Regions from separate parts of the Bacillus sp. ISL-75 genome, predicted to be linked through region 1. Evidence: riboswitches for the same ligand, from Rfam matches in the RefSeq annotation. Region 1 holds a riboswitch; each other region holds the start of a gene.

Region 1 (7,513 bases):
GACGTTTTTCTGTTTGCGGACCTTGGCATCTGATAAATAAATTCCTAACAGACCGCGATTAATCAGGCGATGGAAGTTCTTATGCGGAAGGTATTCCGTGTGTCGGTCAGCTTCTACCACAAAATGCTTCAACCGCTGAAAAAGTTTTTCCTCACTTTGATAATAGGAACAAAAATTCAAGTCCCCTCCCGCGATGTCCTCCTCTTGATCAATAAAATAATCCAATAGAATATGTAAGCCCTGAATATATGGAAAGTACCCCTTCCTGATATTTTCTGCATCTCTCAGCTGAAAATCATCACGAAGCGCATAGGATATGAGGCAAAAAATTCCTAAGGTAGAACCGGAACATGCCGAGAATTCATACCATTCCATTTCAGGCAGCTGGTATTGGTTGGTTTGAAACCATTTTTCAAGACGAGGGACTCTCTCCTCTTGAGTTACATGCTTGTGAATTTGTAAATCACAATAGTATTGGCAAAGCTCGAGCAAGTAATCTTTGATTCCATCATAATTATTTACTTCCCTTAGGACAGAACGACAGGTTTCCGATAAATCATACAAATAATTATCATCATCCTGATCCGCGCGGAGCCGGTAATAGTTTTTTTTGCCAGCCTGTAGAACAAATGCATCTGACATCGATTCATGGAGTGCTGCAAAATCCGCAGGATCAAGAGAGGTACTTCTGTCACAAAGATTATCTAGATAATCACTGATGGTTTGATAGGCAACGATAAATTTTATGGCTTTTTTATAGTCCTCTTTAGCAGTTAGTGCGAGGATGGCTCCACCTTCACAATGGAATGTTTTATGCTCAATGCTTGCGAGAGCTTGGGTTCTTAGCTCCGCATTCGGAATGTTTTTAGCACGGCTTTTCCAATAAGCCAATTCTTTGTGTACTGCTGGAAGTATTTTGCGATATACCCTAGACATAAGGGTGATTGGCATCATTGAAACCGACAACCTTTCTAAACAATATAACCTATTGCTTTTAATTGACTTAAAACAAAATCCTTTGCATACTCAAATACCTCTTCCCGCTCTGGTTCATTAAAGATTTCATGGTAACATTTCGGCCATTCCTTAAATCTTTTTTCAGATAATGGAACATGATTGAACCATTCTTTTACGGTGCCTTTATTTACAATTTTGTCATCTCCACCTTGCATGACAAGCATGGGAATATCCTGTATTTTTTCAAGGTCTTGAAATGCCTCTTTGATCGCCCCTACCAATTCCCGATACCATCTGATCGATACCTTGGTAATATAGAGAGTATCATTTGAATCGGCTTCCCTTACTTCTTCGTTTCTTGTCGCCATTTGAACCGTCAATCCGGAATTCATCCGAAGTGAAGGGAAAACCACATTCAGACCATGCGATAGAATATCTAAAAATTTGGAAGGAGTATGAACTAACCCTAAACATGGGGAAGAAAGAATGACTCCAGCGACATTCAATCTTTCTTCCTGTAAGAGACGGATTGAGATCAAGCCGCCCATACTGTGACCAAGTAAAAAGACTGGTAAATCATAACGATAAGCAGCCTGTATCCAATCTTTCACCTCGAAAATATATTCATCGAAGGAATTAATATGGCCGCGGTTTGCTCTTGTTGTCATCCCTTGCCCCGGAAGATCTGCCATAATGATATGGAATCCAGCCGAACGCCACATTTCAATCAGCCAGCCATAACGGCGATGATGTTCCATAGCGCCATGGACGATCACGATAACAGCCTTCGCTTCTCCTTCTGCTTCCCACTTCCACATAGTTTTCCCCCCTGGAATTAGTTATTACCTATTGCTGGAAAATTTCCAAACTATCTTTAGTCCCTTTATAATAAAAAAGACAAATTTTTTGTGAATCACTTCATACTTCCGATAAAATAGAATCATCATACAAAAGGAGCGAGAATAATGATTTATCCATTTAAAGGGAAGTACCCCCGCATAGCTGATACTGCTTATATTGCCGACTATGTAACGATTACCGGTGATGTTGAGATTGGCGATGAATCAAGTGTTTGGTTTAACACCGTTATCAGAGGGGACGTTGCCCCAACCATTATTGGTAAGAAAGTAAATATACAAGATAATTCTATCTTACACCAAAGCCCCAATAACCCGCTAATTTTAGAAGATGAAGTAACGATTGGTCATCAGGTTATTCTACACAGTTGTATCATTCGAAAAAAAGCGTTAATAGGAATGGGTTCCATCATTCTTGATAATGCTGAAATCGGCGAGGGTGCTTTTATTGGAGCCGGCAGTCTGGTTCCGCAAGGGAAAAAAATTCCCCCTAATACCTTAGCATTTGGCAGACCGGCAAAAGTTATTAGAGAATTAACTCCAGAAGACATAAAAGATATGGTAAGAATCTCTACAGAATATGCAGAAAAGGGACAATATTATAAGTCAATCCAATCATAATTCTTAAAAAATAGGCTGTGTTGATTTTATTGCCAAGTTGATTGGAGCGGAAGGGTGCGAAGACTCCTGCGGGAGGACGGGGCAGGGGAGACCCCGCAGGCGCTTAGCGCCGAGAAGGCTCCCCGAACCGCCCACGGAAAGCGAAGCACCTGGAGCGGAAATCAACTTGGCAAGTGTAACAGAGAAAAAGCAAAAGCACCCAAGAAATTTGGGTGCTTTTACGATTAATTTTTCGATGTTTGCAGGGCCTTTTCTAGTGCGTAATCACGTTGAAAGGAATAGACATCTTCAACATATACTTGATGCCATACCATAAACATCAGCACAGTCCAAATCTTCCTGCTGTTATCGGCTTTACCTTGGCAATGGTCTTCAAGCAATTGAAGCACATATGATTTATTGATCAAATGATCCGTGTTGCTTTCGCGGATGATCTTCTTCGCCCATTCGTTCATTTCATCCTTTAACCAATGACGGATTGGTACAGGGAACCCAAGTTTCTTCCGGTCAAGTACATGGGCAGGTACAACACCTTCGGCTGCTTTACGTAAGATATACTTCGTCGTTCCATGCACTGTTTTCAGGCTGGTCGGAATTTTTGATGCCACTTCGAAGACCGCTTTATCAAGGAATGGCACACGAAGTTCTAAGGAATGAGCCATCGTCATTTTATCGGCCTTCAGCAAAATATCGCCGCGCATCCATGTATGGATATCAATATACTGCATCCGGTCCACAGGATCATAACCACGCGATTCGGCGTAAAGCGGCTTCGTTATATCAGTGTAATCTAATCCCTCACGATAGACATTTAGTAGTTCGCGCTTTTCTTCTTCGGTAAACATTTTCGCATTACCAATGTAACGTTCTTCCATTGGAGTTACACCGCGTTCGATAAAGCTTTTTCCTCTCATTCCCTCAGGCATCATACCTGCGATCCCTTTTAAAAGCACTTTTCCTGCTCTCGGAATTTTATTAAACACCTCTAAGGATTGCGGCTCGTGATAAATATTGTAGCCGCCAAATAATTCATCCGCACCTTCACCTGAAAGAACAACGGTTACGTGCTTTCTCGCTTCACGGGCAACAAAATAAAGCGGGACACAAGCAGGGTCTGCCAGCGGATCATCCATATGCCACATAATTTTTGGAATTTCATTCATATATTCCTGCGGTGAAATCACATAGCTGATATTTTCGACACCAAGCTTCTCAGCTGTCTCTTTTGCGACATCAATTTCACTGAATCCATTATGCTCAAAACCTACCGAAAAGGTTTTAATTGCAGGGTGATATTCTTTTGCAATCGATGCAATAATCGAAGAATCAATCCCGCCAGAAAGGAATGAGCCTACTGGAACATCACTGCGCATGTGCATTTTTACAGAATCGAACAGGACATCTTTAATTTCCTTGATAAAATCAGGTTCTGATTTGTGAACGGGTTTAAAGTGTGCTTTCCAATATCTTTTGATTTCCATTGGTGAGCCAATCTTTTTGGTAAAAAAATGACCTGGCTCTAATTTCTTAATACCATCAGACATGGTGGTTGGTTCAGGAACAAATTGGTAGGTCAAATAATGCTGCAAGGAATCATAGTTAAGAACATCATTTTCGAGCCCCAATAGAATACTCTTTTTCTCAGAGGCAAAAAATGTTCTTTCACCATCTTCAAAATAAAAAAACGGTTTAATCCCGAACGGATCACGCGCGCCATAAAGAGTTTGTTCTTGTTTATCCCAGATGACAAAGGAGAACATTCCGCGTAGTTTTTCGACGGCTTTTTCCTTCAAATGGCTGTAGAGTGCAATAATAACCTCGGTATCGGAGCTAGTTGAAAAGGTTAATCCTTCGCTCAATAGCTCCTCGCGCAGTTCTACATAGTTATAAACTTCACCATTAAAGATAATCCAGTAGCGTTCATTTTCATACGTAAGCGGTTGATGACCACTTTCAATATCAATGATACTTAAACGGCGGAACCCAAATTGGATATGATTATCATAATAAAAACCATCATCATCCGGCCCACGATGAGTTATAATATCGTTCATATTTTTAAATTGTTGTTTTTGCTCATCACTATAGTTTTGTGTTTTGTCGTGTACACAACCGATAAAACCACACATTATGTACTTCACCTCATTCTAAATATCCTTTAAAAGGACGTATTGCCCCAAAGCGCAAACGCCTTGCGCTGGAGCTAGACAGAAAAACATACTCTCTAATACTACCACTTTTTTTATAAAAATTGCACTGTGAACCATAGGCAAATTTAATATCATCATTTTTTACTTCTTTTGACCTGCTTAAACACTTCATTTTTTCAATTATTTGTTACTGTACAGGTAAATAGACATACGAATAAAAACAGGAGTTACATGTAGTATGTAACTCCCTTTGTATTGTCTAGCTCCAGCGCCAAGGCGCTTCTGCTTTTCTATTTATAGATTTGCTTGTTGACGTAATGTTTCTACTTTATCTGTGCGCTCCCAAGGAAGATCCACATCTGTACGGCCAAAGTGACCATAAGCTGCTGTTTGTTGGTAAATAGGGCGACGAAGATCCAACATGTTAATGATACCTGCAGGGCGAAGGTCGAAGTTTTGACTTACTAGGTCAACTAACACGTCTTCGCTGACTTTACCTGTACCAAAAGTATCAACTGCAATCGAAACGGGTCTAGCAACTCCAATTGCATAGGCAAGTTGAACTTCTACCTTATCAGCAAGGCCAGCAGCAACGATATTTTTGGCAACATAACGTGCGGCGTAGGCAGCTGAACGGTCCACTTTTGTAGGATCCTTACCAGAGAAGGCACCACCGCCATGGCGAGCATATCCACCATACGTATCTACGATGATTTTACGGCCTGTTAAGCCAGCATCCCCTTGTGGTCCGCCAATAACGAAACGGCCGGTTGGATTAATAAAGTATTTTGTCTTTTCATCGATTAATTCGTTTGGAACTACCGGATTAATAACATATTCCTTCAAGTTACGTTGAATTTGCTCTAACTCAACTTCAGGATTGTGTTGAGTTGAAATAACAATCGTATCAATGCGTACTGGTTTATCGTTCTCATCATATTCAACCGTTACTTGTGTTTTTCCGTCTGGGCGTAAGTAATCAAGAACCTTATCTTTACGTACTTCTGTTAAACGGCGAGCAAGTTTGTGCGCTAGTGAAATGGGAAGAGGCATAAGCTCTTTTGTTTCATTACAAGCAAAACCAAACATTAAACCTTGGTCCCCTGCACCAATTGCTTCGATTTGTTCATCAGACATTTGACCTTCACGCGCTTCCAATGCTTGGTCAACACCCATCGCGATATCTGGAGACTGTTCATCAATAGATGTTAAAACAGCACAGGTTTCTGAGTCAAAACCGAATTTCGCGCGATTGTAGCCGATGTTTTTAATCGTTTCACGAACAATTTTTGGAATATCCACGTAGGTAGATGTGGTGATTTCTCCTGCTACTAGCACTAGTCCTGTTGTTACTGAAGTTTCAGCCGCAACACGGGCATTAGCATCCCTTGCTAAAATAGCATCTAAAATGGAATCAGAAATTTGGTCACAGATCTTATCAGGATGACCCTCAGTAACTGATTCAGAAGTGAACAAACGACGTTTTGTTGACATCTGAATTCCTCCTATAATATGAGATAATCGAGGTTTTAGGAAGGTTACAGGAATACTTCCTTAAACATCGAGAATTTGATACGGTACTCATTCCCTTAGTATGTAATAAACAAAGGATTTTTATTAGAGACTCTTTTCATAAAGGACTTATACAAAACAAAAAACCTTACCAGAGAGGAAAGGTTGTTCCGGGCCTTTCGCTCTTATCGTTCAAGGTCAAAGCCTTGCGTCAGATTAGCACCTTCGCATCCTGAAAAGGACCTTTTAAGTGGTCAATCTTTTCATACTGCAGGTTGCTGGGTTTCATTGGGCCTGTCCCTCCACCAGCTCAGGATAAGAGAGTATCCGTTCAAATTAGAATAATATCACACTGCCCAACAATGTCAATGAATTTTTTAAGAAATGTTTTTCAACAAAATGGGAAATATACGAAATATGTTAGTATCTTTTATAAATTTTTTTTATATCTTCAATTAAAGTTTTATAATATATAAATCCAGTTAAATAGGATACATTAATTCAGTTAATGTGTTATACTTTTTATATTATTAACAACCTAAAAACGAAATAAAGGAAGGTCTCATTAAATGAATTCTGTTGATACTCCTAATGAATTAAATCAATTGTTAAATGAAAGTCATGTTCATGTGCAATTATCTGTTCCTCAATTAGTTGAGAAAGTCTTAACCCGTCATGAAGGAGCATTAACTTCTACGGGAGCAATTAGTGTCGCTACTGGAAAGTATACTGGCCGGTCTCCACAGGATAAATTCATTGTTTTAGAAGATTCAACTAAAGACAAAATTGAATGGGGCACGACCAATCAACCAATTTCAGAACCGGTTTTTACAAAGCTTTATCAAAAGGTCATTAATTATTTACAACAGAAAAATGAGATCTTTGTTTTTAAAGGATTTGCGGGTGCTGATAAAAAATCACGTTTATCCATCCAAGTGGTAAATGAATTAGCTTGGCAAAATTTATTTGTACATCAGTTATTTATTCGCCCGTCGGATGATGAACTACTTGCCCATGATGCTGGATTTACCGTTATTTCTGCACCTAATTTCAAGGCAGATCCGGCTATCGATGGTACCAACTCGGAAGCTTTTATTATGATTTCTTTTGAAAAAAGAATTGTTTTAATAGGTGGTACAGAATACGCAGGGGAAATGAAAAAGTCGATTTTTTCTGTAATGAATTATTTACTGCCTGAAAACAATATTTTTTCGATGCACTGTTCTGCCAATGTTGGGATTGAAGGCGATGTTGCTTTATTCTTTGGCTTGTCTGGAACTGGCAAAACAACCTTATCAGCGGATTCCACTCGTCGATTAATTGGTGATGATGAGCACGGTTGGTCCTCTAATGGTGTCTTTAATATCGAGGGGGGCTGCTACGCAAAATGTATCAATCTTTCTCGTGAAAAGGAGC
Region 2 (7,513 bases), on a different contig from region 1:
CCAGCAACCTATATTGCACTTGTACCGAAAAGCACTTTAGTTCCACGGATTACGCAAGCTGCTCAAAAGATGAGGGAGATTCACAAGAAAACGGGGCATGTTGCTTCATGCATCAATTTTATTACCGGACCAAGTAACTCTGCGGATATTGAATTGAATCTAGTAGTTGGTGTCCATGGGCCAGTAAAAGCTTCCTATATTGTTATTAACGATCTTTAAACAAATGGAATGGTCTGTATCCTGAAATGGATGCAGATCATTTTTTTGTAACCTGTTATACAACATAAATTGACCTGTTATATAATTATGAAAGCTCTTTAAAGTCATATATAGTAACCCTTATTCAATAAAAATTTTATGTGTTTCAAAATAATTATCGTTATGTTTGACTTTTATCACAGCGTAATAAAAATAGTTGTCTTACAATAGTTTTTGGGAAGTTGAATTTTTATGTCTATTTCGTGTTATTTTATTGAACGAAGTTAGGGAGGGACATTATGTCTATTTTACTGAAAAAAAATGAATTAGGATTTTTTGAAATCCGTCTTGAATCAATTGGGGGGCTGGGAGCTAACCTGGCTGGAAAAATGTTAGCGGAGGCTGGTGTTTTAAGTCTTGGCTTGAAAGGATCCAATTTTTCATCCTACGGCTCTGAGAAAAAAGGGTCTCCAGTAAAGAGTTTCATTCGCTTTTGTGAACCAGATGTAGAAATTAGAGATCATAGTCCCATTGAACAACCACATATTGTTGGTGTTTTCCATGAAGCCTTATATAGAACGGTTGATGTTGTTAGCGGTTTGAATGCTGATAGTATAGTCTTAGTAAATACAGCAAGGGATTTTGATGAAGTTAAAACGGATTTACAATTAGATTATGGTACACTAGCGATTGTTGATGCCCTCCAGATAGCCGTAGAGGAAAAAACGAAAGTAAATACGGCAATGCTAGGAGCATTATATCGTATTTGTGATTTTCTAGATCCTGAATCCATGAGAGACGTGATTCGGAAAACGTTTACGAAGAAATACCCGCATCTAGTTGAACCAAATATCCGCACTTTTGACCGCGGTTATAATGAGGTTCAATTTAAAACATATAAAGTGCCAGAAGGGGCTGAAGGAAAAGCCTTCACACGCCCACATCCACAGCTTGGATACTTGACTCAGGAAATCGGTGGTGTCATGGTTTCTCAAGCAAATAGTATTTTTAAAGATTTAAGTGGTTCACGCCAAGGATTCCTTCCGGAGTTCCAACAAGACAAATGTATTCACTGTGCTGCATGTGACAACGTTTGTCCTGACTTTTGCTTCGTTTGGGAAGAAGGAGAAGATAAGTGTGGAAGAAAACAAATGTTCCTTCAAGGTATTGATTACCAATACTGTAAAGGCTGCCTGAAATGCGTGGAAGCATGCCCAACCGACGCACTCGGTGATCTTCGTGAAATGCTTGGGTATGCAGATAATAACCGCGTAAAGCAAAACTTTCCTTATATTGCAGGAGGAATCCAATAATGGCTATTTTAGAAGATAAATTAACAACAAAAGGTGTAGCAGAACAAATTTCCACTTTTGAATCTGGAAATGAAATGGCTGCTATGGCGGCAGCACAAATCAATTATCATATTATGGGATATTTCCCAATTACACCTTCAACAGAGGTTGCACAATTTTTAGATCAAATGAAAACGCGCGGGGAGCATGATATTAAACTGATTCCTGCCGATGGCGAGCACGGTTCAGCAGGTATTTGCTACGGTGCTGCGGCAACTGGTGCACGTGTTATCAATGCAACCAGTGCAAATGGATTCTTATATATGCTTGAACAAATGCCTGTCCAATCAGGGACACGTTTTCCAATGGTTATGAATCTAGTTACTCGTGCCGTCAGTGGTCCGCTTGATATTCGTGGCGATCACTCGGATCTCTATTATGCATTAAATACAGGCTGGGTAATCTTAACAGCAAAAACACCGCAAGCTGTATATGATATAAATATTATGGCGCTTAAAATTGCCGAACATTCAAAGGTTCGCTTACCAGTTATTGTTGCTTATGATGGCTTCTTTACATCCCACCAAAAGCGTCGAGTGGAATTCTTTAAGGACCGCAGTGTTGTACAGCAATTTGTAGGTGAATGTCCAACCGATTACAACTTTGTTAGAGACTTGAGGAAGCCAGTAACGATTGGTGCTCATATGAGTGGTGATGATTTCATTAACAATCACTACCAACAATCAGAAGCAATGTACAATGCTGGTGAGGTATTTAAGGAAGTGGCTTCGGAATATGCTAAGCTTTCTGGAAGAGAATATCCAGTTCTAGATTTATATAAAATGGAAGATGCTGATGTAGCATTATTCCTATTAAACTCTGCGGCAGAATCTGCTAAAGATGTAGTGGATCAACTTCGTGCAAAAGGAATTAAAGCAGGTGTAATTAGCCCGAATATTATCCGTCCATTCCCTGCAAAGGAAATTCGTGAAGCCCTTAAGAATGTAAAATCATTATTAGTTGGGGAACGTGCGGATTCTTACGGAGCAAATGGTCCTAACCTTACACATGAAGTAAAATCTGCACTTCAAGATGACAAAGACAACAAGACGATCGTGTTAAGCCGCGTATTTGGTCTCGGTGGTAAGGATTTCTATGCAACTGATGCACAGGCTTTCTTTGAAATGGCACTTGATGCAAAGGAAAAAGGATATGCTGAAAAGCCATTTGATTACTATGGTCATATTCCAGGTAATCCTGAAAAAATCCTTAAGCCTGTTATTTTGCCACAGCACGGGGATGTTTTTAAATCAGGTTTAATTGATGTGAAGATGGATGAAGAAACCAATAAATTAAAGGTGAAAATCCCGCCGTTACGTGCTTTAACTGGTAAACCGAAACGGATTGCCTCCGGTCACGGGGCATGTCCAGGGTGCGGAATTTTTGCTGGACTCGAGTTATTCTTTAAAGGGATTGAGGGAGATATTGTTACTCTATTCCAAACGGGATGCGCTTATGTAACAACAACATCATATCCTAGCACCTCCCATAAGCAAACGATGATGCACAATTTGTTCCAAAACGGTGCCGCAACGCTTTCAGGTACTGTTGAAGCATTCATGGAATTAAAACGACGCGGCGAAATTGAAGTATCGGATGACGCCACATTTGTTATGATTACTGGTGATGGTGGTATGGATATTGGTATGGGTTCTGCGATTGGTACTGCTCTTCGCGGACATAAACTGATTATGCTTGAATATGATAATGAGGGCTACATGAATACAGGCTCACAAATGTCTTATTCAACACCACTGGGTCATATGACAAGTACATCAGGAGTTGGAAAAGCACAGCGAGGAAAAGCCTTCCACCATAAGGATACTCCGCAAATTATGGCTGCTACCAATATTCCTTATGTGTTTACCGGTTCGGAAGCCTTTCCACAGGACTTAGTTAAAAAAGGTGCAAAAGCACAATGGTACGCACAAAATGTTGGAACAGTATATGGAAAACTTCTCATCACATGCCCACTAAACTGGAAATCTGATGACCGTTTTGGTGCAAAAATTATCGAAGCTGCTGTAGATTCTTGCTTCTTCCCGCTATATGAAGTAGAACAAGGTGTTACAACCATAACTTACAATCCTGAAGAGAAGAACAAACGAATTCCACTTTCTGATTGGTTAAAATATATGGGGAAAACAAAACACCTACTTAAAGTTGAAAACAAGCCAATGCTAGAAGAATTTGAAGCAGAAGTTGAGAAAAGATGGCAAAGACTCAAAGCAAAGAATGAAAATCCTATGCTGTAAAAAAAGCAATTCAAAAAACACTTCATTGGGAAGTGTTTTTTTGTTGGTTATTGACAGGGTTCTGACTAGAAAAAGCAATCCTAGTTGGATTGCTTTTTCTATATTAAAGTGTTTCTTTAACAGTTGCTATGAAAGCAGTCAGATTTTTGATTTCTTTTCGTTGTTTGATTAGGACTTTCCCTAGACCTAGTGTTTTCTGTTTTGCAGTGAATCTAGTTTGATCATCCTCGATCTGATCTAAATCAGCAACATGAGCAAGACCAATTGTTCTTCTGATTAATTCGCAGCCGGCAAAGCCGATTGAATCCTCAAAAAACTTAGTTAAATTATAGTTTAGAAAGGTATAGGATTTAGCGTAATCGTCTTTATTCTCCGTATTCCATAATAGTGTAAATTGATCCTCAAATTCACTCCATACCGTTTCAATATGATTGAGGAAAAGATCCCTTTCTTCAACATTTGCTATTACCTGGAAGAGAAGATTTGCAATTACTTGGCCGATATCAAATCCAGCTGGTCCGTAGAAAGAAAATTCGGGATCGATTACTTTTGTTTCATAATTATCGGCAAAAACACTTCCGGTATGAAGATCACCATGGAGGAGAACTTCAGCCTCTGTTAAAAAGCGTTTCTTCAAAATATTTACATGAAACTTTAGTTCATCATCCTGCCAAAGCTCTTCGACAACAGGACGCAGTCCTTCCTCGAAATCGTTGGTTTCTGCATCAATAAAAGGATCTGTGAAGATTAAATCTTCAGTTATTTTGCAAAGCTCGGGATTGATAAACTGTTGTACATATTCCTTTTTTACGGAAGGGCTTAATCCGTAATCAGAAGTGTAAAATAATGTTTTTGCAAGATATTCACCTAGATGTTTTGAAATTAATGGATAAGTTTCTCCTTTGATAAAGCCAGTTCTTGCGATCGAAAGATGGGAAAGGTCCTCCATTACGGTTACAGCTAGGACATCATCTGTGAAAAAAACTTGGGGCACATAATCTGGAGCAATCTGTCCGAAAATTTTTAAGGCATCCGCTTCAATTTTTGCTCTTTTCAAAGTTAATGGCCAGCTTTCGCCAACTACCTTTGCATAAGGGAGAGCTTGTTTGATAATAACACTTTTTCCTTCCAATTCATCAACAATATGAAAGACTAGATTGAGATTCCCATCGCCAATCTCCTTGCAGGAAAGTTTTGCATGCTGGTCAAAAATTTTCAATTCAAGTGCCAGTTCAACTGCACTTTCGTTTGTTAAAGGCTGGTATGTTTTTTGTTTTAGTAGACTCATTATGGTACCTCCTCGTTTTTGGGAGGCTTAATTATGCACGCAGGCACTAAAAAAGCCTCTTTCTCATCTGAAAGAGGCTGATAGACAATATTGTCTGTCGCACCTCTTATCTCTCAGAAAGATAATCCTTCTGTTGGAATTAGCACCGTGCCTTAAAGGGGGAATCCCCAGCGCAAAAAGCGCCCCATTTCAATGGGTTTCCGGTCGGTTGCTGGGCTTCAAAGGGCCAAATCCCTCAGCCAGCTCATGATAAGAGAAAATCTATTTAACTGGTAAAAATCATATCAGTAACAAAGAGAAAGTGTCAATATTTTTTGAAAATTATTATTTATAGAATTCTGGTTTTCTATCCGTGAAAATAGGAATTTGCTTACGGACCTCCTTGACTAAGTCCATCTCAATTTCAGCCGATAGGATTTCTTCCTTCATTCCAGCCTCAGCAATGACCTCACCCCACGGGTCAATAATCATCGAGTGACCAGCAAAATGGTTATTTGGGTCATTTCCAGAACGGTTACAGGCAATTACATAACATTGATTTTCAATTGCTCTGGCAATTAAAAGGGCCCTCCAGTGGGACAATCTGGGTGCAGGCCATTCGGCCACAACAAACAGTGCTTCTGCACCTTCTGATGTGTGAGCGCGTATCCACTCTGGAAACCGGATATCATAACAGATCGACCCAGCAAACTGATGATGATCAAGTTGGAAAAGTCCCTTCTCGGCGCCAGGCTCTAAGAAAACATGCTCATTCATGAGTTTAAAAAGATGTAGTTTACTATACTTGTGCACAAGCGTGCCATCTTTATTGATGATGAGGAGAGTATTTTTTACTCCTGTTTCTTCACGGTTCGCAACTGAGCCGCCAACGAAATGAACCTGATTTTGTTGTGCTGCATTTCTCAGAAATTCAATTGTTTGTACTGCTTTTGGGTCTGCAATTTCATTCAGGCGGGTCAAGTCATATCCCGTTGTCCATAGTTCCGGAAGGACAATGATATCGGGTTGTTCAGTCAGTGCATTTTCAATGAGTCTTTCGGCAGTTTGGTAGTTTTTATTGGGATCACCGAAGACGATATCCATTTGCAGACATGAAATTTTTAATTTCACGAATCTTCACCTCGTTTGAAATTTGGGATTTTTTCTTTACAAGCTATTATAAAAGTTATATCATTTGTGACTAGAAATTCATAATGATTCTTATAAATAATTAAGCAGGTGAGAACAATGAAGCAATTTCCACCATCAGAATTATTAACTAATCTTCCGAAGCAATTTTTTGCTGCACTTGTTAAAAAAGTAGGGGAATATATTTCACAAGGGTTTGATGTGATTAATTTAGGGCAAGGCAACCCTGATCAGCCAACGCCTACTCATATTGTTAAAAAACTTCAAGATGCAGCAGCGAATCCATTAAATCATAAATATTCTCCTTTTCAGGGACATCGTTATTTAAAACAGGCTGCCGCTGATTTTTATTTAAGAGAATATGGAGTGACCATTGATCCGGATAAAGAAGTGGCGATTTTGTTTGGGGGTAAAGCAGGACTTGTCGAAATTCCTCAATGCTTATTAAATCCGGGGGATACCATCCTTGTACCTGACCCCGGTTACCCGGATTATTGGTCTGGGGTTGCTCTTGCAAAAGCTGAAATGGTTACGATGCCGTTACGAGAGGAAAATAACTTTCTACCGGATTATTGCGAACTGGATAAGTCTGTTTTATCAAAAGCAAAGTTAATGTTCCTCAATTATCCTAATAATCCAACAGGAGCAACAGCTACTCATGAATTTTTTGATGAGACTATTAAGCTAGCGAGTGATCATGATATTTGTGTTGTTCATGATTTTGCCTATGGTGCTATTGGTTTCGATGGTGAAAAACCAATAAGCTTTATGCAGATTGAAGGGGCTAAAGAGGTTGGGATAGAGATATATACTTTATCAAAAACCTTTAATATGGCAGGCTGGCGTGTTGGTTTTGCTGTTGGGAATGAGAGTGTGATTTCAAGCATCGAACTTTTACAGGACCATCTTTATGTTAGTTTATTTGGGGCTGTACAAGAGGCAGCGGCTGAGGCTTTAATGGGCCCTCAGGATTGTGTACGGGAACTAAACGATCTTTATGAGCGAAGACGTAATGTATTGATTGATGGGCTTCGTTCATTGGGATGGAATGTCACCGCGCCAAAGGGTTCCTTTTTCGCGTGGCTCAAAGTTCCTGAGGGTAAAACATCTGAGGAATTTGCTAACATTTTACTCGAACAAGCACATATTATGGTTGCACCGGGAATTGGCTTTGGAGAATTTGGAGAAGGATATGTCCGTGTTGGGTTATTAACATCAGAACAACGATTAGCCGAAGCTGTTGAAAGAATTAGTCGTTTGGAAATATTCTGTTAAATTGATTGACATTTTAT
Region 3 (7,513 bases), on a different contig from region 1:
ACTCATCAGTTGAAACTTTGTAAGCTTCTTTCACAGCAAGAAAGGCAGCTATTTTATTAATTTCATAGGCTTTAAAACCAAGTTCATATTCATCGAGAACCAGGCTTGCCGCCCCAAATGTATTGGTTTCAATGATATCTGCCCCAGCCTCTAAGTATTCACGATGAATATTAGCGATGACAGCTGGCGCGGTTAAATTCAAGTGCTCGTTACAGCCTTCATACTGTTCACCGCCAAAATCTTCAGCGGTAAGATTTGCTTGCTGGATCATTGTCCCCATTGCCCCGTCCATGACGAGGATTCGTTTTTGGAGTTGTTCATTAAATGGTGTTTTCGGCATAGTTGCTCCCCCTCATTTCACTAGCCCGCTGACGAGTATATAACGCTAATTCAGCAGTTAATTCATAACGTAAAAATGGTGTAATCAAATAAATACCGTTAAATAAATCTAAGGCTGCATCGATTAGTGACTTAGTAATCGCAATTCCTTCTCGGGCAGCTTGAAGCGGATCATCATTCAGTTGGGCCATCCGCTGGCGGATCGTATCGGCAATCTTGATACCAGGTACCTCATTATGGAGGAACTCAGCGTTCTTGCTGCTAGTTAGTGGCATTAAGCCAATATAGATTGGTGCATCAAGATGCTTTGTATGTTCATAAACTTCGAGTAATTTTTCCTCTGAAAAAACCGGTTGGGAGATAAAGTAATCTGCCCCATAATGAACTTTTTTCTCAAGTCTCTTCACGGCCTTCTCCAGTGAGCGGACATTGGGATTAAAGGCTGCCGCAATGCTAAAGTCTGTCTTTTGCCCCAGATCTTTCCCAGAAAAAGACAATCCTTCATTCAACTGCTTAATCATTTGAATAAGTTCAAAGGAGGACACATCGTAAACAGATGATGCACCTGGAAAATCGCCAACTCTTGCAGGATCACCGGTAATGGCAAGAACATCATTCATCCCAAGTGTATGCAGACCCATTAAATGCGATTGCAAGCCGATAATATTGCGGTCACGGCACGCAATATGAATGAGTGGCCGCATTCCTAAGTCCTGTTTCACTAAATAGCCAAGCGATTCGTTGGAAATTCGGACCGTTGCTAGTGAATTATCAGCAAGGGTAATCGAATCGATTCCCGCTTCTTTTAAGGCTTTAGCTCCTTGGAAAAACTTTGTTGTATCTAGTTTTCTAGGTGGATCTAATTCAACGATAACTGATGGTCTCTCTTTCACGAGTTCCTGCAGGGGAGTAAACTCCCTTTTTGGCGCAAGAGATTCAACGATTATCTTCTTTGGCTCTAATTTTACTACTTTTTCAGTAATTGGAACACTATTCTTTAGTTCAGAAGCATATGCTCTAATATGGTCAGGAGTGGTCCCGCAGCATCCGCCAAGTAACCGTACACCTTGGTTACGGAAAGCTTTTGCTGAATTTCGGAAATAATCGGCATCTCCTTCATAATGAAACTTTCCGTCCGTATAGGCTGGAAGACTGGCATTTGGGTAAGCAGATAGAAAAGCATGTGCTGGTAATTCAATCTGTTCCAATGCTAATAGCATATGATGGGGGCCTAGACGGCAATTAAGCCCGACCACATCGGCTCCCAGGCCTTCAAGTCTTTTTAAGGCGTCATTGACAGGAGTTCGATCCTGCAAAAACCCGGGCTCTTGATGGGAGACCTGCGCGATAATGGGCAGCTTTGTTTCCTTTCTAGCAATCGTTAGAACGGTTTCAAGCTCTTCAAAATCGTAATAGGTTTCAAGCAATAAGCCATCCACTCCTTCAAGAAGGAGGCAATATAATTGTTCCCGGAAGCTTCTCTTTAATTCTTCTATAGAAATGGAATCAGGCTTAATTCCTCGATTTCCACCAATAGTTCCAAGGACGTACGTATTGTTTTGGGTAGCTGCCTTTTTAGCAATAGAGACTGCAGCACTGTTAATTTCCTTTACAGAATCCTCCAAACCATACCTCTGCAGCTTTAAATAGTTTGCCGCATAAGTATTGGTCTGAATCACGTCAGCACCTGCATCTATATAGGCATTATGGATAGTTTGGATGTGTTTGGGCTGGGAAAGATTCAGTTCCTCCAAACAACTATCCTTTCCATAGGAATACAATTGAGTGCCCATGGCTCCATCGGCAATTAAGATTTGATTTTTTAATTTATCTAAAAAGCTCATGATGATTCTCCTTGATGTAATACCAAATGTTTATCGCGAACTTGCTCAAGTGCCTGTGAAAAATCCTTAATCAAATCATCAGGATTTTCAAGTCCAACTGATAAGCGAACCAGACTATTTGTAATCCCGCGCTTCTCTCGCTCTTCTTGAGGCATGGCTGCATGGGACATTTTTGCTGGATAGGAAAGAATCGATTCTACCGCTCCGAGACTGACAGCAAATACAGGTATTTTTACATTGGCAAGAAAGGTGCGAAGTGCATCTTCATTAGCCAATTCAAACGATAAGACCGCTCCTGGACCAGCTGCTTGCGCTTTCTGAATTTGATATTGTGGGTGACTTTCCAACCCTGGGTAATGAACCTTTTCAACAAGCGGATGCGCATCTAAAAATTCCGCTAGTTTAATAGCCGATTTTTGTGATTGTTCCAGTCGGACGTGCAGCGTTTTGATCCCTCTTAAAACGAGCCATGCATCTTGAACACCCAAAATTGCCCCAAACCCATTTTGCAAGAAACCTAATCTTTTCGCCAAGTTTTCGTCTTTGACGACAGCAAGTCCAGCAACAACATCACTATGGCCCGATAAAAATTTCGTCGCGCTATGGAGCACGACATCGGCACCTAACTCCAATGGCCGTTGGTGGGAGGGGGTAAGGAAGGTGTTATCGACAAATGTTAACGCGCCCGTCTCCTTAGCTAAGCTGCTAATCGCGTTAATGTCAGTCACTTTCATTAACGGATTCGAAGGTGTTTCCACATAAAACGCTTTTGTGTTTGCCTGAATGGCTTGTTTTACTTCATTTAAATTCGTCATATCGACGAAGGTATGTTCAATTCCGAGCCGCGTGAGGACCTCTGTGACCATCCGAAATGTACCGCCGTAGACATCTTCCGTAATGACAATATGATCACCTGCAGATAACAGGAGAAATGCCGTTGAAATGGCGGCCATACCAGATGCGAAGGCAAAGCCTTTTAACCCACCTTCAAGTTCAGCAATGACATCCTCAAGTGCTTCCCTTGTCGGATTTAAACTGCGGCCATAATCGTACTTGCCAAACTGATCGAAATCAGATTGGTGAAAGGTCGATGCATGCTGTATGGGTACACTAACCGCTCCTGTTGTAGGATCAATTTTGTGCTTATTATGAAGGAGCCTGGTTTCAAATGTGTATTCTTCGTGTGCCATTATGCAATCACTCCTTCTTGAACATGGGCAAAAGCTTTTTCCAAATCTTCAATTATGTCTTGTGAATCCTCAAGTCCAACGGAGAAACGCAATAAACGATTGCAGACGCCGGATTGAATTCGGATTTCTTCAGGAATATCCGCATGGGTTTGCGTTGCTGGATAAGTGATAAAGCTTTCCGTTCCACCTAAACTTTCCGCAAAGCTGATTAGATTTAAGCCTTGTAAAAATGGATTAACCCAAGCTTCATCCTTGATTCTAAAGGAAACCATTCCACCCCGTCCCGGATAGAGGACATCTGTGACAGCATCATGCAGGGAAAGAAATTCGACGATATTCTTAGCATTTTTTTCATGTCTTTCCATTCGAAGTGATAATGTTTTCATACCGCGCATTAATAACCAAGAATCGAATGGGCTTAAGACCGCTCCAGCACCGTTATGATGGAATGCCAATGCTTCACAAAGCTCTTTTCCTTTAGCGACAATAAGCCCGGCTAGAACATCATTATGGCCACCTAAGTATTTCGTCGCACTATGGATGACAATATCAGCACCAAGGGTAATCGGCTGTTGTAACAGTGGCGTATAGAAAGTGTTGTCCACAATTAGCAATAGTCCATGTTCCTTGGCAATTTTTGAAACAGCGGCAATATCTGATTCCTGCATAAGCGGATTAGTTGGTGTCTCAAGGAAGATCGCTTTTGTTTGCGGCGTAATTTTCTTTTCAATCTCTTCCGGACAACAGGTATTAACATATTGACTTTTCAAGCCCCATTTTTGATAGCCTTTTTCTAATAAACGGTAGGTACCGCCGTATAAATCCTCACTTACCAGCCATTCATCACCGGATTGAAATAAAGCAAGTATGGTTAAGATTGCTGCCATACCAGAACTGCAGGCAAATCCTTGATCGCCGTTCTCTAAATCGGCAATAGTTTTTTCAAGAAGCTGGCGCGTTGGGTTCCCTGTTCGGATATAATCGAATCCAGTTGATTGACCAATTCCCTCGTGACGAAAGGCTGTTGAGAAGTATACAGGCGGATTTACGGTTCCAGTTGTTGTTTCACTGCGATTTCCAATTTGAGCAAGTTTCGTATCAATTTTGTACATGACTACCACTCCTTGTGTTGTATAAAAATTATTAAATAAAAAAGCCTTTCTATAAGAAGAAAGGCTTTTGTAAGTACGACCAAAAAGTCATTCTTCTTATCTTGCAAATTAACGACTAATTTGCAGGACTTAGCACCTTTTCAATGGCGATCCATTGATGGTTGCTGAGGTGTCGCAGGGCCATTCCCTCAACCTCTCTTGATAAGAAAGTAATATTTAGATTATTTATAAAATTTACTACAACTTAGCGGTGGTGTCAATTTATTTTATTAAAAATGAGTTAATGGTTAAGTGTTGTTCGTAATAAAGCACTTACCAAAAGTATTAGGTGATTATCTTCGTTCTTTACAAAGAACGAAATGTTTACTATAATGATATTTAAGAGAGGAGTGAAATTTATTTTAGGAGGCCTATTATGTTAGGAGAAAAAATTCAAAAATTAAGGAAAGAGAAAAACCTTACCTTATCTCAATTAGCTGAGAAAACATCTATCTCAAAATCTTACTTAAGTCAAATCGAAAGAAATATCCAGAGTAACCCTTCAATTGAAATTTTGGGAAAAATAGCCAAAATACTAGATGTAGACATACAAACACTTTTAAGCCAAGATACCGCAAAATCTGATACACATGATAATGGTAAGGGAAATGTTAAAAATTGGAATATTTTCATAAATATTGCACTAGAATCTGGATTGATAAATGAGAAAGACTTAATTGAGTTAAGAAACGCCCTACAAAAAGTCAAAAAATAGTTATAACAATTAGACAAAATATATAGAGGTGAAAATATGAAGGTCCTTGTAACTGGTGGTTATGGCTTTATAGGTTCCTTTGTTTCTGAAAGATTTTTTAAGGAAGGTGATGAAGTCTACATTATTGATAACCTTTCTACAGGAAATAAGGATAATGTGAAGTTCAAACATAAATTTTATCAATTAAACGTAGAAGACCAAACGTGTGAGGGTGTATTCCAATCTAATAGATTTGATGTAGTTATTCATCTGGCAGCACAAGTAAATGTCGGAACATCAATGGTGAACCCATACCTAGATTCTCAATCAAACATCCTAGGATTGACAAATATACTTCAATTATCAACCAAATATGGAGTGGAAAAGGTAGTATTTGCTTCTTCAGCAGCCGTTTATGGTCTTAATGATAATATTCCATTGAAAGAAGATGCTTTATGTGATCCTCTATCATTATACGGAATCAATAAATGGGTAGGGGAACTATACTGTAAAAAGTGGACTGAAATGTTTGGGGTTGAAACACTTTGTTACCGTTTTTCGAATGTTTTTGGTCCTAAACAAGGAACGGTCGGTGAAGGTGGAGTCATTTCCATTTTTCTTAACAATGTTTTAGAGCAAGAGCCCCTGCAGGTCTTTGGTGACGGAGAGCAAACTAGGGACTTTATATATGTAGAAGATGTTGCCTATGCCATTTATCGCGGCGTCGAATATGATCTCAAAGGGGTTTATAATTTATCAACTAATACAGAGACAAGTGTGAACGATTTTATTTATACTCTCGGAAATTTGGAAGATATAAAAGAAGTAATCTATAAAGAGCCAAAGCAAGGTGATATCAAATTTTCTAGGTTGGAAAATACAAAGATTAAACAGGACCTGGAGTGGGAACCACTTCATAATTTTCAGGCTGGTTTAGAGAAAACTTATGACTGGTTTAAAAATAATCGGAGTAAAAAAAGGACAACAGCAGTCGGTCAAAATCAAAATGGATTACGAAAATCAGAACATTCCCGAGCGTAATTACCTATTTATGGGATAATATTGTTGATTTGTTCATTATAATGAACTATAATTAATTATATAAAGAATCAATTAAGGGATTGTAAGGAGAGAATTATGAGTAGAAGGAGTACAACTATATATATTTCAGCCATTATTTTTATTGTTGGCCTTCTTTTTTTATTTAAAAATGAGCATCAAGTCGCTACAAGGACTGGCACTGGCCAAAACGAATATGTGAATGTGGATGAATTTGGAGCTAACGGTGATGATTTGAAAGACGATTCACGATCCATTCAAGAAGCAATAAATTACAGTCAGGAAACAAAAATTGGAAAAGTAAAGTTACTTGGAAATAAGAGTTATATTCTAAAGAAAGGATTAGTTTTAAAAGAGGGTGTTGAATTGGAATTTGGTCAAAATACTAGGTTAATAATAGAAGGGAACTTTCAGGTAATTGATGTGAAAAAAAATGCATCAATTTCAAATGGAATTTTTGAAATAATAGATGATCACTTTGATTCAGATGTTATTTACTTAGACGGTAATCAAAAATTTTGGTCATGGGATAGAACAGAAATCAAAAATGTTACAATCGTAAACACTAGCGGTTCACATAAGGGTACTGGTCTTAATCTTTATGCTGGTGGCCCAGGTCAATTCATTTGTTTTGTTAATTTTACTGATATTAGAATTGCAGGATTTCATACCGGTGTTAAATTGGAAGCTGAAAAACCAAAGGATAGTAATAAATATAGCTTTATTAACGGCAATCGATTTATTAATCTAACCTTGGATGACTGTATAAGCTGTATTGACATTAATAGCTCGATGAGTGTTCCAAATGAAAGTTCTGGTAATGATTTTAATGGACTTCAAATTCAAGTCTCTAAATATACTAAAAAAGTAATAACAGTAAGTGGCTCTGATAATAAATTTGAAGGTTTAATATGGGACGCACATATAGTAAAGGGCAATAATCCAATAATAGAATTTTCAAAAGAGTCTATGAGAAATAGTTTATATTCGAATATAGGATCAAACTATATTAAGGATAAAGGAGTACATAATTATTATTCTACTCCAGAAGAAGACGCGATGAATTCAAAGTAGAATCCAACACTTTTTTGTTAATTTGCACCTTTGTGTTCGTTATAAAGAGTAATTAGAGGGATAAATGTATTGCTAACGATGGAGCGGGATGTTTCAGTTCTCTCATGACTGATTAAAATGGTAAAAACTGAGTAATAAATATATTAGTTTTTGGAGGTCACA
Region 4 (7,513 bases), on a different contig from region 1:
CAGTTCCATGAATTTCTCTAATGCTTTAACATAACCTGGATGCGAGTAATCACCTTCAGGATTTTTGGGATCATAATCTTTATCAAGAACATCCTGCGGCACCATCAATTGATTCAATGTTCCAATATAATGGGAAATCGTCCATGGTGCTTTACTTCCAAATGTAATTGGAGTAAGTCCTGCGGCTTTTACCTTTTTAGAGACATCAATTAGTTCGGACCAAGTAGTTGGAACTTCAAGATTTAAATCCTTGAAAATTTTCTTATTGTAAAAGAAGGCCTTACCGTCAGTCGACCACGGAATCCCATAAATCTTACCATCTAAAGTAAAGGCCTTGAACTGGGAGGAAATGATTTGATCTGACCACGCTTTATCTTCATTTACATAATTAGTTAAATCAAGTGATTGTCCCTGACGTGCGAAGTTATAGGCAAACTCTCCGCTCCAAGAAAAGAAGACATCTGGAGGGGTGCTTGAGCCTAAGACAACTCGAATCTTTTCTTTATAAGAATCGTTCAAGACGGCTTCCGTTTTAATTTTAATATTGGGATGGGCCTTCTCAAACTCTTTTACTGCCTTTTCAAAATATTGCTTTTTAGGTTGATTCGGCCAGCGGTGGAAGAATTTAAGTTCAACCACATCTTTTCCATTTGTTGAACTAGAACTCTTAGAACAGCCAGCAAAAAACGATAGAAAAAGGATAGAAATAATACTTAAAATTAATAACTTCTTCATTAAGCTTCCCCTCCAGAAAGGAATACATATCTATGATTATTGCAGTATATTGGTTATTTCATCTTGGTTTAGTATTCAACTGTCCACATATATCTTCTTTTTGATAGCGGATGATTTCGTGCTTCTGCTAACTGATCCGCATATTTTCTTAATACGTAATTTAAAACTAATGGAGCGATGTATCCCTGTACTTCCTCTGCAACCCCAGTGAAATCGAAGTCTTTTGCATCAAGGACAACCAACTTCTTGCCATAACGCTTAGAGAATTCTAATGCTCTTTCTTCTAAATGTCTTGTTTCGTCCAAGCCTAGCAGGATAATAAAAGGTGTTTCTTCATCAATAATTTCAAATGGTCCGTGGAAGTATTCTCCCGCGTGAATGGCGTGTGAGTGAACCCATTGCATTTCCATGAGGATACAAATTGCATAAGAGTAGGCAACACCATAATTTGCTCCGCTTGCCATTGTATAAATAATTTTTTCATCTTTATACTGTTGTCCAAAAGCCTCTGCCTTCGTTTGGTAGAGTGCAGCAGCTTTTTCGTAAACATTTTGTAAGTTCTCAAGACTTTCTTCTACTAAACTAGCTTTTTCGTTATTTTCAACAACTTTTAGTACACCAAATACTAGTTGATATAAAACCGAATAGTTCGTCGTGAAAGCGTTTGCTCCTTCACCCCATTGATACTTCAGCACGACATCTGAAGCCAGCGCTAATGGTGACGCTTCCACATTAGTTAAAGAAACAGCCAAAGCCCCTTTTGCTCTAGCAAATTTTGCTGCTTCTACTGTTTCAGGTGTGGTTCCTGAGTGCGAGCACAGAATAACCAGGGAATTGCTTCCAAGTTTTGCATGATTGCGATAGATAAATTCATTTGCACTAAACAGATGGGCATCAAGAACCTTCGCTTCACGGTCAATTACATACTTGCTTGGATACATAATGGCAGATGAGCCGCCGCATGCTACAAAGAAAACATTGGAAATATTTCTTTTTTCTACCTCTGCTAATGCTTGTTGCACTTGATTTTTCACGTCAATTACTAATTCAGTCGTCATTTTGTTGCCTCCCTGATAAAATATTTTAGTGAATGAACACTAGTAAACTCTTTAAACAATATACAACTTTATATAACGTTATATGTTGTTATATATAAATTACTATACTTTTAAACTCTAGTCAATTGAATTTTCAGAAAAATGAAACGACATTTCTCGACAAAAATCAAAATAGCCAGGGGTCTTCCCTGGCTGCTTTTTCTCGTTACTCCCCTATATTGTTTTCAAACCACTCTTGGAGCTCTTTCAATGAGTTAAACGTAAAAATCTCCTCGCCATTTTGCCCATTGTCAAACCCAGTGTTACCTCTTAAGGTAATTTGCCCTTCATCCTCAGAAATTAAGATAGCATAGGGATGATTAACATTTATATACCTTGAATCTAAATCGGTATCTACCCAATTCTTACTTCTCAGAAATGCTTCATAATGTTCCATTAAGATCCCTCCTATCTCTAAATATTGTTCCTCAAAACTTACTTATATTTGTAGATTTTACTTTGGTTTTTCAAAAAAAATAAACCTATCCGAAAAATGGATAGGTTTATCATAGTTTAATTATTTTTGTTTATAATACGTAATTGCTAATGCAAAGGCCAAGACGGTTCCTTTAACAATATCCATCGCATAATATGGGACGGACATCATCACGAGTCCGTTTTGGAGAATCCCGATCAGGACGGCTCCAACAAATGTTCCAAACGCGTTGGCCTTTCCAGCTCCAAGCACTGAAAATCCAATATAGGCGGCGGCAACTGAATCCATTAAATAGGGAGCACCAGAGTTAATTTCTGATGTCAAAACCCTTGAAGCGAGCACAATCCCGCCAATGGAGGCAAACAGAGCCGAAAGCAAATATGCTGCCACCTTATATTTATTAACTGGGATACCTGATAGTCTCGCCGCTTCTTTGTTACCACCGATCACATACATATATCGACCATGCTTTGTATAGTTCAAAAAGATATGCACGAGGATCACAGTCACAGCCATAATGATAATAATCCACGGCACTTCTCCGATTTTTGCAAAAAATGGACTGATCAGACCCGATGCCATCGAGCCATCAGACATAACCATGTTTTGTGAAACAGTCGCCCCTTTTGTATACGTCAATGCTGTCCCTTGAATGATAAACATCGTAGCAAGTGTCATCAGCATATCTGGAATTCTTAATTTCACAATCATGAATGAGTTTATTGCTCCTACTACTAAGGAAGCACAAATCGCAGAAATGACCGCCACCAATGTGTTTTGTGAAAACCAAACAAACATCGAAATGACAATGGCGTTTGATAAGGAAGCGACCGATCCTACCGATAAATCAAAGCCATCAACAGACAATGAAATCGTAATACCGATAGCGATAATCGTTACAATGGAGATCGAACGTAAGATATTGATGATATTACTGCCCTGAATAAAAGTAGGATTAGCCACTGAGAAAATAATAATAAGTGCAAGAATCGTAATAATCGTCCCATATTTATATAAAAAGCGAAATAACTCAAATACTTTTTTTGCCGGGGCTACCTGATTCTTTGCTGCAATATTTGCCTCCATTTTACCTGCCCCCTGTTGAATAAAATAATAGTTCTTCTTCATTCGTTTCTCTCGTTTCAATTTCCTTTACGGACCTACCGTCGTATAAAACATAGACCCGATCAGTAATCCCAATAATCTCCGAAAGCTCTGAAGAAGCATAAATAATTGCTTTACCCCGGTTCGCTAGTTCAGCGATTAACTCAAAGATATCCTTCTTTGCGCCAACATCGACGCCTTTGGTTGGTTCGTCAAAAATATATACATCTGCTTCAGCTACGAGCCACTTTCCGATTGCGACCTTTTGCTGATTCCCTCCGGAAAGATTCTGTACCTTGGTTTCTTCGGAAGGTGTCTTAATTCCAAGGCGACGGATCAACTGCTTTGCCGTTTCTTTTTCTTTTTTTCGATCTAAAAAGCTTAATCTCTTTGAAAATTCACCTAAATTAGCAGCTGTTAAATTGGTTTCTACTGATTCAAGAACTAGGATTCCTTCCTTTCTCCGTTCTTCTGGAACTAGAGCAATTCCCTTTTTAACCGCATGATAGGGACTCTTTAATTTGAATTTATTGCCATGAAGAAAGATGTCTCCCCCCGTTAATTTCTCAGAGCCAAATAACGCCTTACACAATTCTGTTTTTCCAGCACCGACAAGCCCGGCAATTCCAATGATTTCTCCTGATTTAACATGAATATGTAAATCTTTAATTTTCTCTCTATCTGAAAGTCCTTTTACTTCAAGGATCGTTTTTCCAATGGACGCATTCTTCTCTGGGAACTGTTCCTCTAATTTTTGACCCAGCATATGCTCAACCACTTTGTTGATAGTCGTATCAGTAACTCGCTCTTTTGCAACAAATTCACCGTTTCTCATCACAGTAACTTCATCGCAGACTTCAAAAATTTCTGGCAAACGATGGGAAATAAAGATAACACCTACATTTTGCTTTTTTAAATCACGGACAATCCGGAATAGTTCCGTCGTTTCAGTATGACTCAATGGTGCTGTCGGCTCGTCTAAAATAAGAAACTTACATTGATTTGAAACAGCCCTAGCGATTAAGATCATTTGTTTTTCCGCTAACGTTAACTCACTTACAAGCTTCTTCGTCGGAAGCATAATGTTCATACTTGATAGTATTTCATCCGCTCTTTGATGAAGGTTCTTCCATTTCATCCATTGCTTTTTCCCCATGTTATGGACTGTATCGAGGAGCATAATATTTTCGGCGACAGTTAAATACGGAATGAGAGCCGTATCTACTTCTTGATAAACGATTTGTATTCCTGCGTCCAGTGCATTTTTCGGAGAACGAATCTTCAGGTTTTTCCCATCTAACCTTATTTCACCGGTATAGTGGTCATAAGCACCCGCGAGAACCTTCATTAACGTTGATTTCCCTGCCCCATTTGCCCCAATCAAAGCTTGGATTTCTCCCGTTTCCATCGAAAAGTCGACCTGATTCAATGCCTTCACACCAGGAAACTCTATTGAGATGTTTTTCATCTCCAATGTTGATCTCATCAAAATCATCCCCCGTAAGCAAACACTCTCTTCATCTATTGAAAAAGAGAGTGTCTAGTTGTATACCGACTATTCTTTATAATGCTTCTTTAACGTCTTTATCCACTCTTCCTCAAATGCCGTCGATTGACCCCAGCCTGGGATAATGTTTGCCAGATTAACCATGTTTACAGGCTCTTTTGCTTTGAGAAGATTTTCTTGTGAAACAAGTGAAGCATCTAAATCAAAGGTCTGTGGTGTTTCTTCACCTGCAAGCTTTTTCGCGAGTATTCTCATATCAACAGCACCGATAAGTTTCGGATCGACAGCTGCTGTGTATTTCCAAGCGCTGCCTTTTCTTTGAATTTCTTGCAGATCCGCATTGGAAACATCGATTCCATAAATCTTCACTTCTTCACGTCCCGCTTCTTTCAAAGCTCGTGCTGCACCGATTGCAAATGTATCCCAAGTAGCAAATATGGCATCCAGTTTGCCTTTTGGATATTTATTTAACATGGCTGCAACTGCGTTTTGTGTTTGTACACTTGTATCTGCCGCAGCCACACCAAAGCGTTCTACTTCTTTAATTTCAGGATTTTTTGAAAGGACATCTTGATAAACCTTATTACGTCTAACCATTGCAGGGAAACCGTCGACCCATAGGTAGGCAATATTTGCTTTTCCGTTTGTATTCTTTACGAGTTGATCAAGGGCCAAAGTTGCTAAGGCTTCATCATCCTGTGAAGTAAGCGTTACTCCATCAACCTTCGCAATATTTGGATTTGAGTCAAATGTGACTACACTTTTTCCTTTTTCAACTATCTTTTTTACATCATTAACAGTCGCATCATCGTCACCATGAGAAATGATAAATCCATCATAATCCTGGTCTAATGCCTGATTAATAGCATCATGGAACTTAGCCGTGTCACCATTTGCGGTAAACACGTCCACTTGAAAACCTAAGGCTTCTCCCTCTTCTTTTGCACCTGCTAAGAATTGGGCAGTATGATCATCACCGCCAATTTTACGGATCACCTTGATTTTTAACGGATCACCACTTGTAAACTTTTCAGACACACCTTCAAGTGAAACCTTTTTATGAGTGCTTGCTTGTTTTGTTTCTCCCTCAGAAGCACAGCCTGTGAGTAAGAGTGTTGCTGCTAATGCTGATACGAGTGTACTTTTAAAGATATTTCTTTTCATGATTAAAGCTCCCCCTTTTAGATTCTTATCAATACTCCATTACTCCGATTGGAAAGGTTTGTTTTTATATAAAAATAAAAAACCTCTCCAGAAAAGAGAGGTTTCATCACAAATTAAGGGACTACTCCTCTCTTATCTTTCAAAACAATAAATTGTTTTGCAGGATTTAGCACCAATTCCAAACGGAACGGTTGCTGGGCGTCATCGGGCCAGTCCCTCTGCCACTCTTGATAAGAGAACGTATTATTCATTTAAAGTAATAAATTAGATTTTAGTCTCCCATTAACAAGTTGTCAATAGTGTTTTGAATATTTCTAATACAGTTATTATTCCCAATCCGCCAAATAGTACGATGCAAGGCGAGGTATTAGGTTATCTTTCGGCTAGTACTACATAGAAAAGCACTTTAAATTTAATGCATTTAAAGTGCTTTTGCTTTATTACTTTATTCTGCTTTTTCGCTTGGTAAAGTCCATTTCCTGATAATAACTGTTCTTAACTAATATATTTGGCCCGAGACATTTGACAGCTGGGCAATGACAGCTTAATTCGTTTGCTAAAGCAGATGACTGCCATGTTTCATATGCATTTACTAGCTTTGTAGTTTGGATGTTTCCTAGTGGCGGTGTATCACCGAAATCAGTAACAATAATATCTCCGTTAAAAATATTTACATTCAATCGTGAACGTCCATCAGGGTCATTCCTGACTGTGACATTTTTACTTTTATATAAACGTTGTAAAAGAGCTAATTCCTCTTGATTATCGCTGCACGCATAAAATGGGAGCGTGCCAAATAGCATCCACACATTTTCATCTCTGACATCTAGTAAGTGATGGATCGCTTCTCTTATTTCATTAAGTGATAAGCTTTCGAGATTGCTAGCAAAATCACTTGGGTACATTGGATGTATTTCATGGCGCTGGCATAGCATTTCATCAACAATTTGACGGTGAATTTTTTCTAAATACGGTAGTGTCCGCTTGTTTAACATCGTTTCAGCAGATACCATCACCCCTGCTCTTACCAGTTCACGGCTATTTTCTATCATTCTATTAAAATATTTTTCCCGTTGTTCATATTCAGGCTTCCGTTCCATTCTGGCAAAGCCACCCTCGACAAAATCATCGACGGTCCCCCAGTTATGCGAAATATGTAAAACATCTAAGTAAGGCACGATTAATTCATAACGATCTAATTCAAGGGTTAAATTGGAATTAATCTGCGTCCGTACACCGCGTTCATGGGCATATTTTAAAATAGGTACAACATAATTTTTTACCGAGGATAAGGATAACATCGGTTCTCCACCGGTAATGCTAAGTGATCGAAGTGTCGGGATTTCTTCTAATCTTTGTATGAGCAAATCCAGAGGAAGCGCCTGCGGATCCTTTGTTTGGAGTGTATAGCCTACCGCGCAATGCTCACAACGCATATTACAAAGGGTCGTCGTGGTGAATTCAATATTG

Evidence for each region. Region 1 has a riboswitch for S-adenosylmethionine ahead of metK (methionine adenosyltransferase). Riboswitches for the same ligand answer to the same signal wherever they lie in the genome.
Region 2: another riboswitch for S-adenosylmethionine. It lies ahead of mtnK (S-methyl-5-thioribose kinase); the one in region 1 lies ahead of metK (methionine adenosyltransferase).
Region 3: another riboswitch for S-adenosylmethionine. It lies ahead of J7E63_RS18730 (methionine biosynthesis PLP-dependent protein); the one in region 1 lies ahead of metK (methionine adenosyltransferase).
Region 4: another riboswitch for S-adenosylmethionine. It lies ahead of J7E63_RS07140 (sugar ABC transporter substrate-binding protein); the one in region 1 lies ahead of metK (methionine adenosyltransferase).

Annotation. Positions count from the first base shown of each region.
Region 1 covers NZ_JAGGQX010000013.1:63,729-71,241, forward strand. The annotation lists gene J7E63_RS05875 (tetraprenyl-beta-curcumene synthase family protein) at 1-954, opposite strand, end outside; gene J7E63_RS05880 (alpha/beta hydrolase) at 972-1,775, opposite strand; gene J7E63_RS05885 (gamma carbonic anhydrase) at 1,923-2,435, shown strand; gene asnB (asparagine synthase (glutamine-hydrolyzing)) at 2,660-4,564, opposite strand; gene metK (methionine adenosyltransferase) at 4,880-6,079, opposite strand; SAM riboswitch class I at 6,280-6,419, opposite strand; gene pckA (phosphoenolpyruvate carboxykinase (ATP)) at 6,667-7,513, shown strand, end outside.
Region 2 covers NZ_JAGGQX010000052.1:167,232-174,744, forward strand. The annotation lists gene J7E63_RS21030 (LutC/YkgG family protein) at 1-219, shown strand, start outside; gene J7E63_RS21035 (2-oxoacid:acceptor oxidoreductase family protein) at 498-1,511, shown strand; gene J7E63_RS21040 (transketolase C-terminal domain-containing protein) at 1,511-3,805, shown strand; gene mtnK (S-methyl-5-thioribose kinase) at 3,909-5,093, opposite strand; SAM riboswitch class I at 5,197-5,349, opposite strand; gene J7E63_RS21050 (carbon-nitrogen family hydrolase) at 5,418-6,203, opposite strand; gene J7E63_RS21055 (pyridoxal phosphate-dependent aminotransferase) at 6,321-7,496, shown strand.
Region 3 covers NZ_JAGGQX010000046.1:38,261-45,773, reverse strand. The annotation lists gene metH (methionine synthase) at 1-340, opposite strand, end outside; gene J7E63_RS18740 (bifunctional homocysteine S-methyltransferase/methylenetetrahydrofolate reductase) at 321-2,183, opposite strand; gene metC (cystathionine beta-lyase) at 2,180-3,373, opposite strand; gene J7E63_RS18730 (methionine biosynthesis PLP-dependent protein) at 3,373-4,485, opposite strand; SAM riboswitch class I at 4,579-4,693, opposite strand; gene J7E63_RS18725 (helix-turn-helix domain-containing protein) at 4,901-5,239, shown strand; gene J7E63_RS18720 (NAD-dependent epimerase/dehydratase family protein) at 5,276-6,259, shown strand; gene J7E63_RS18715 (glycoside hydrolase family 55 protein) at 6,356-7,351, shown strand.
Region 4 covers NZ_JAGGQX010000016.1:61,591-69,103, forward strand. The annotation lists gene J7E63_RS07115 (ABC transporter substrate-binding protein) at 1-735, opposite strand, end outside; gene J7E63_RS07120 (SIS domain-containing protein) at 804-1,793, opposite strand; gene J7E63_RS07125 (hypothetical protein) at 1,999-2,229, opposite strand; gene J7E63_RS07130 (ABC transporter permease) at 2,350-3,354, opposite strand; gene J7E63_RS07135 (sugar ABC transporter ATP-binding protein) at 3,356-4,858, opposite strand; gene J7E63_RS07140 (sugar ABC transporter substrate-binding protein) at 4,928-6,043, opposite strand; SAM riboswitch class I at 6,173-6,280, opposite strand; gene yfkAB (radical SAM/CxCxxxxC motif protein YfkAB) at 6,484-7,513, opposite strand, start outside.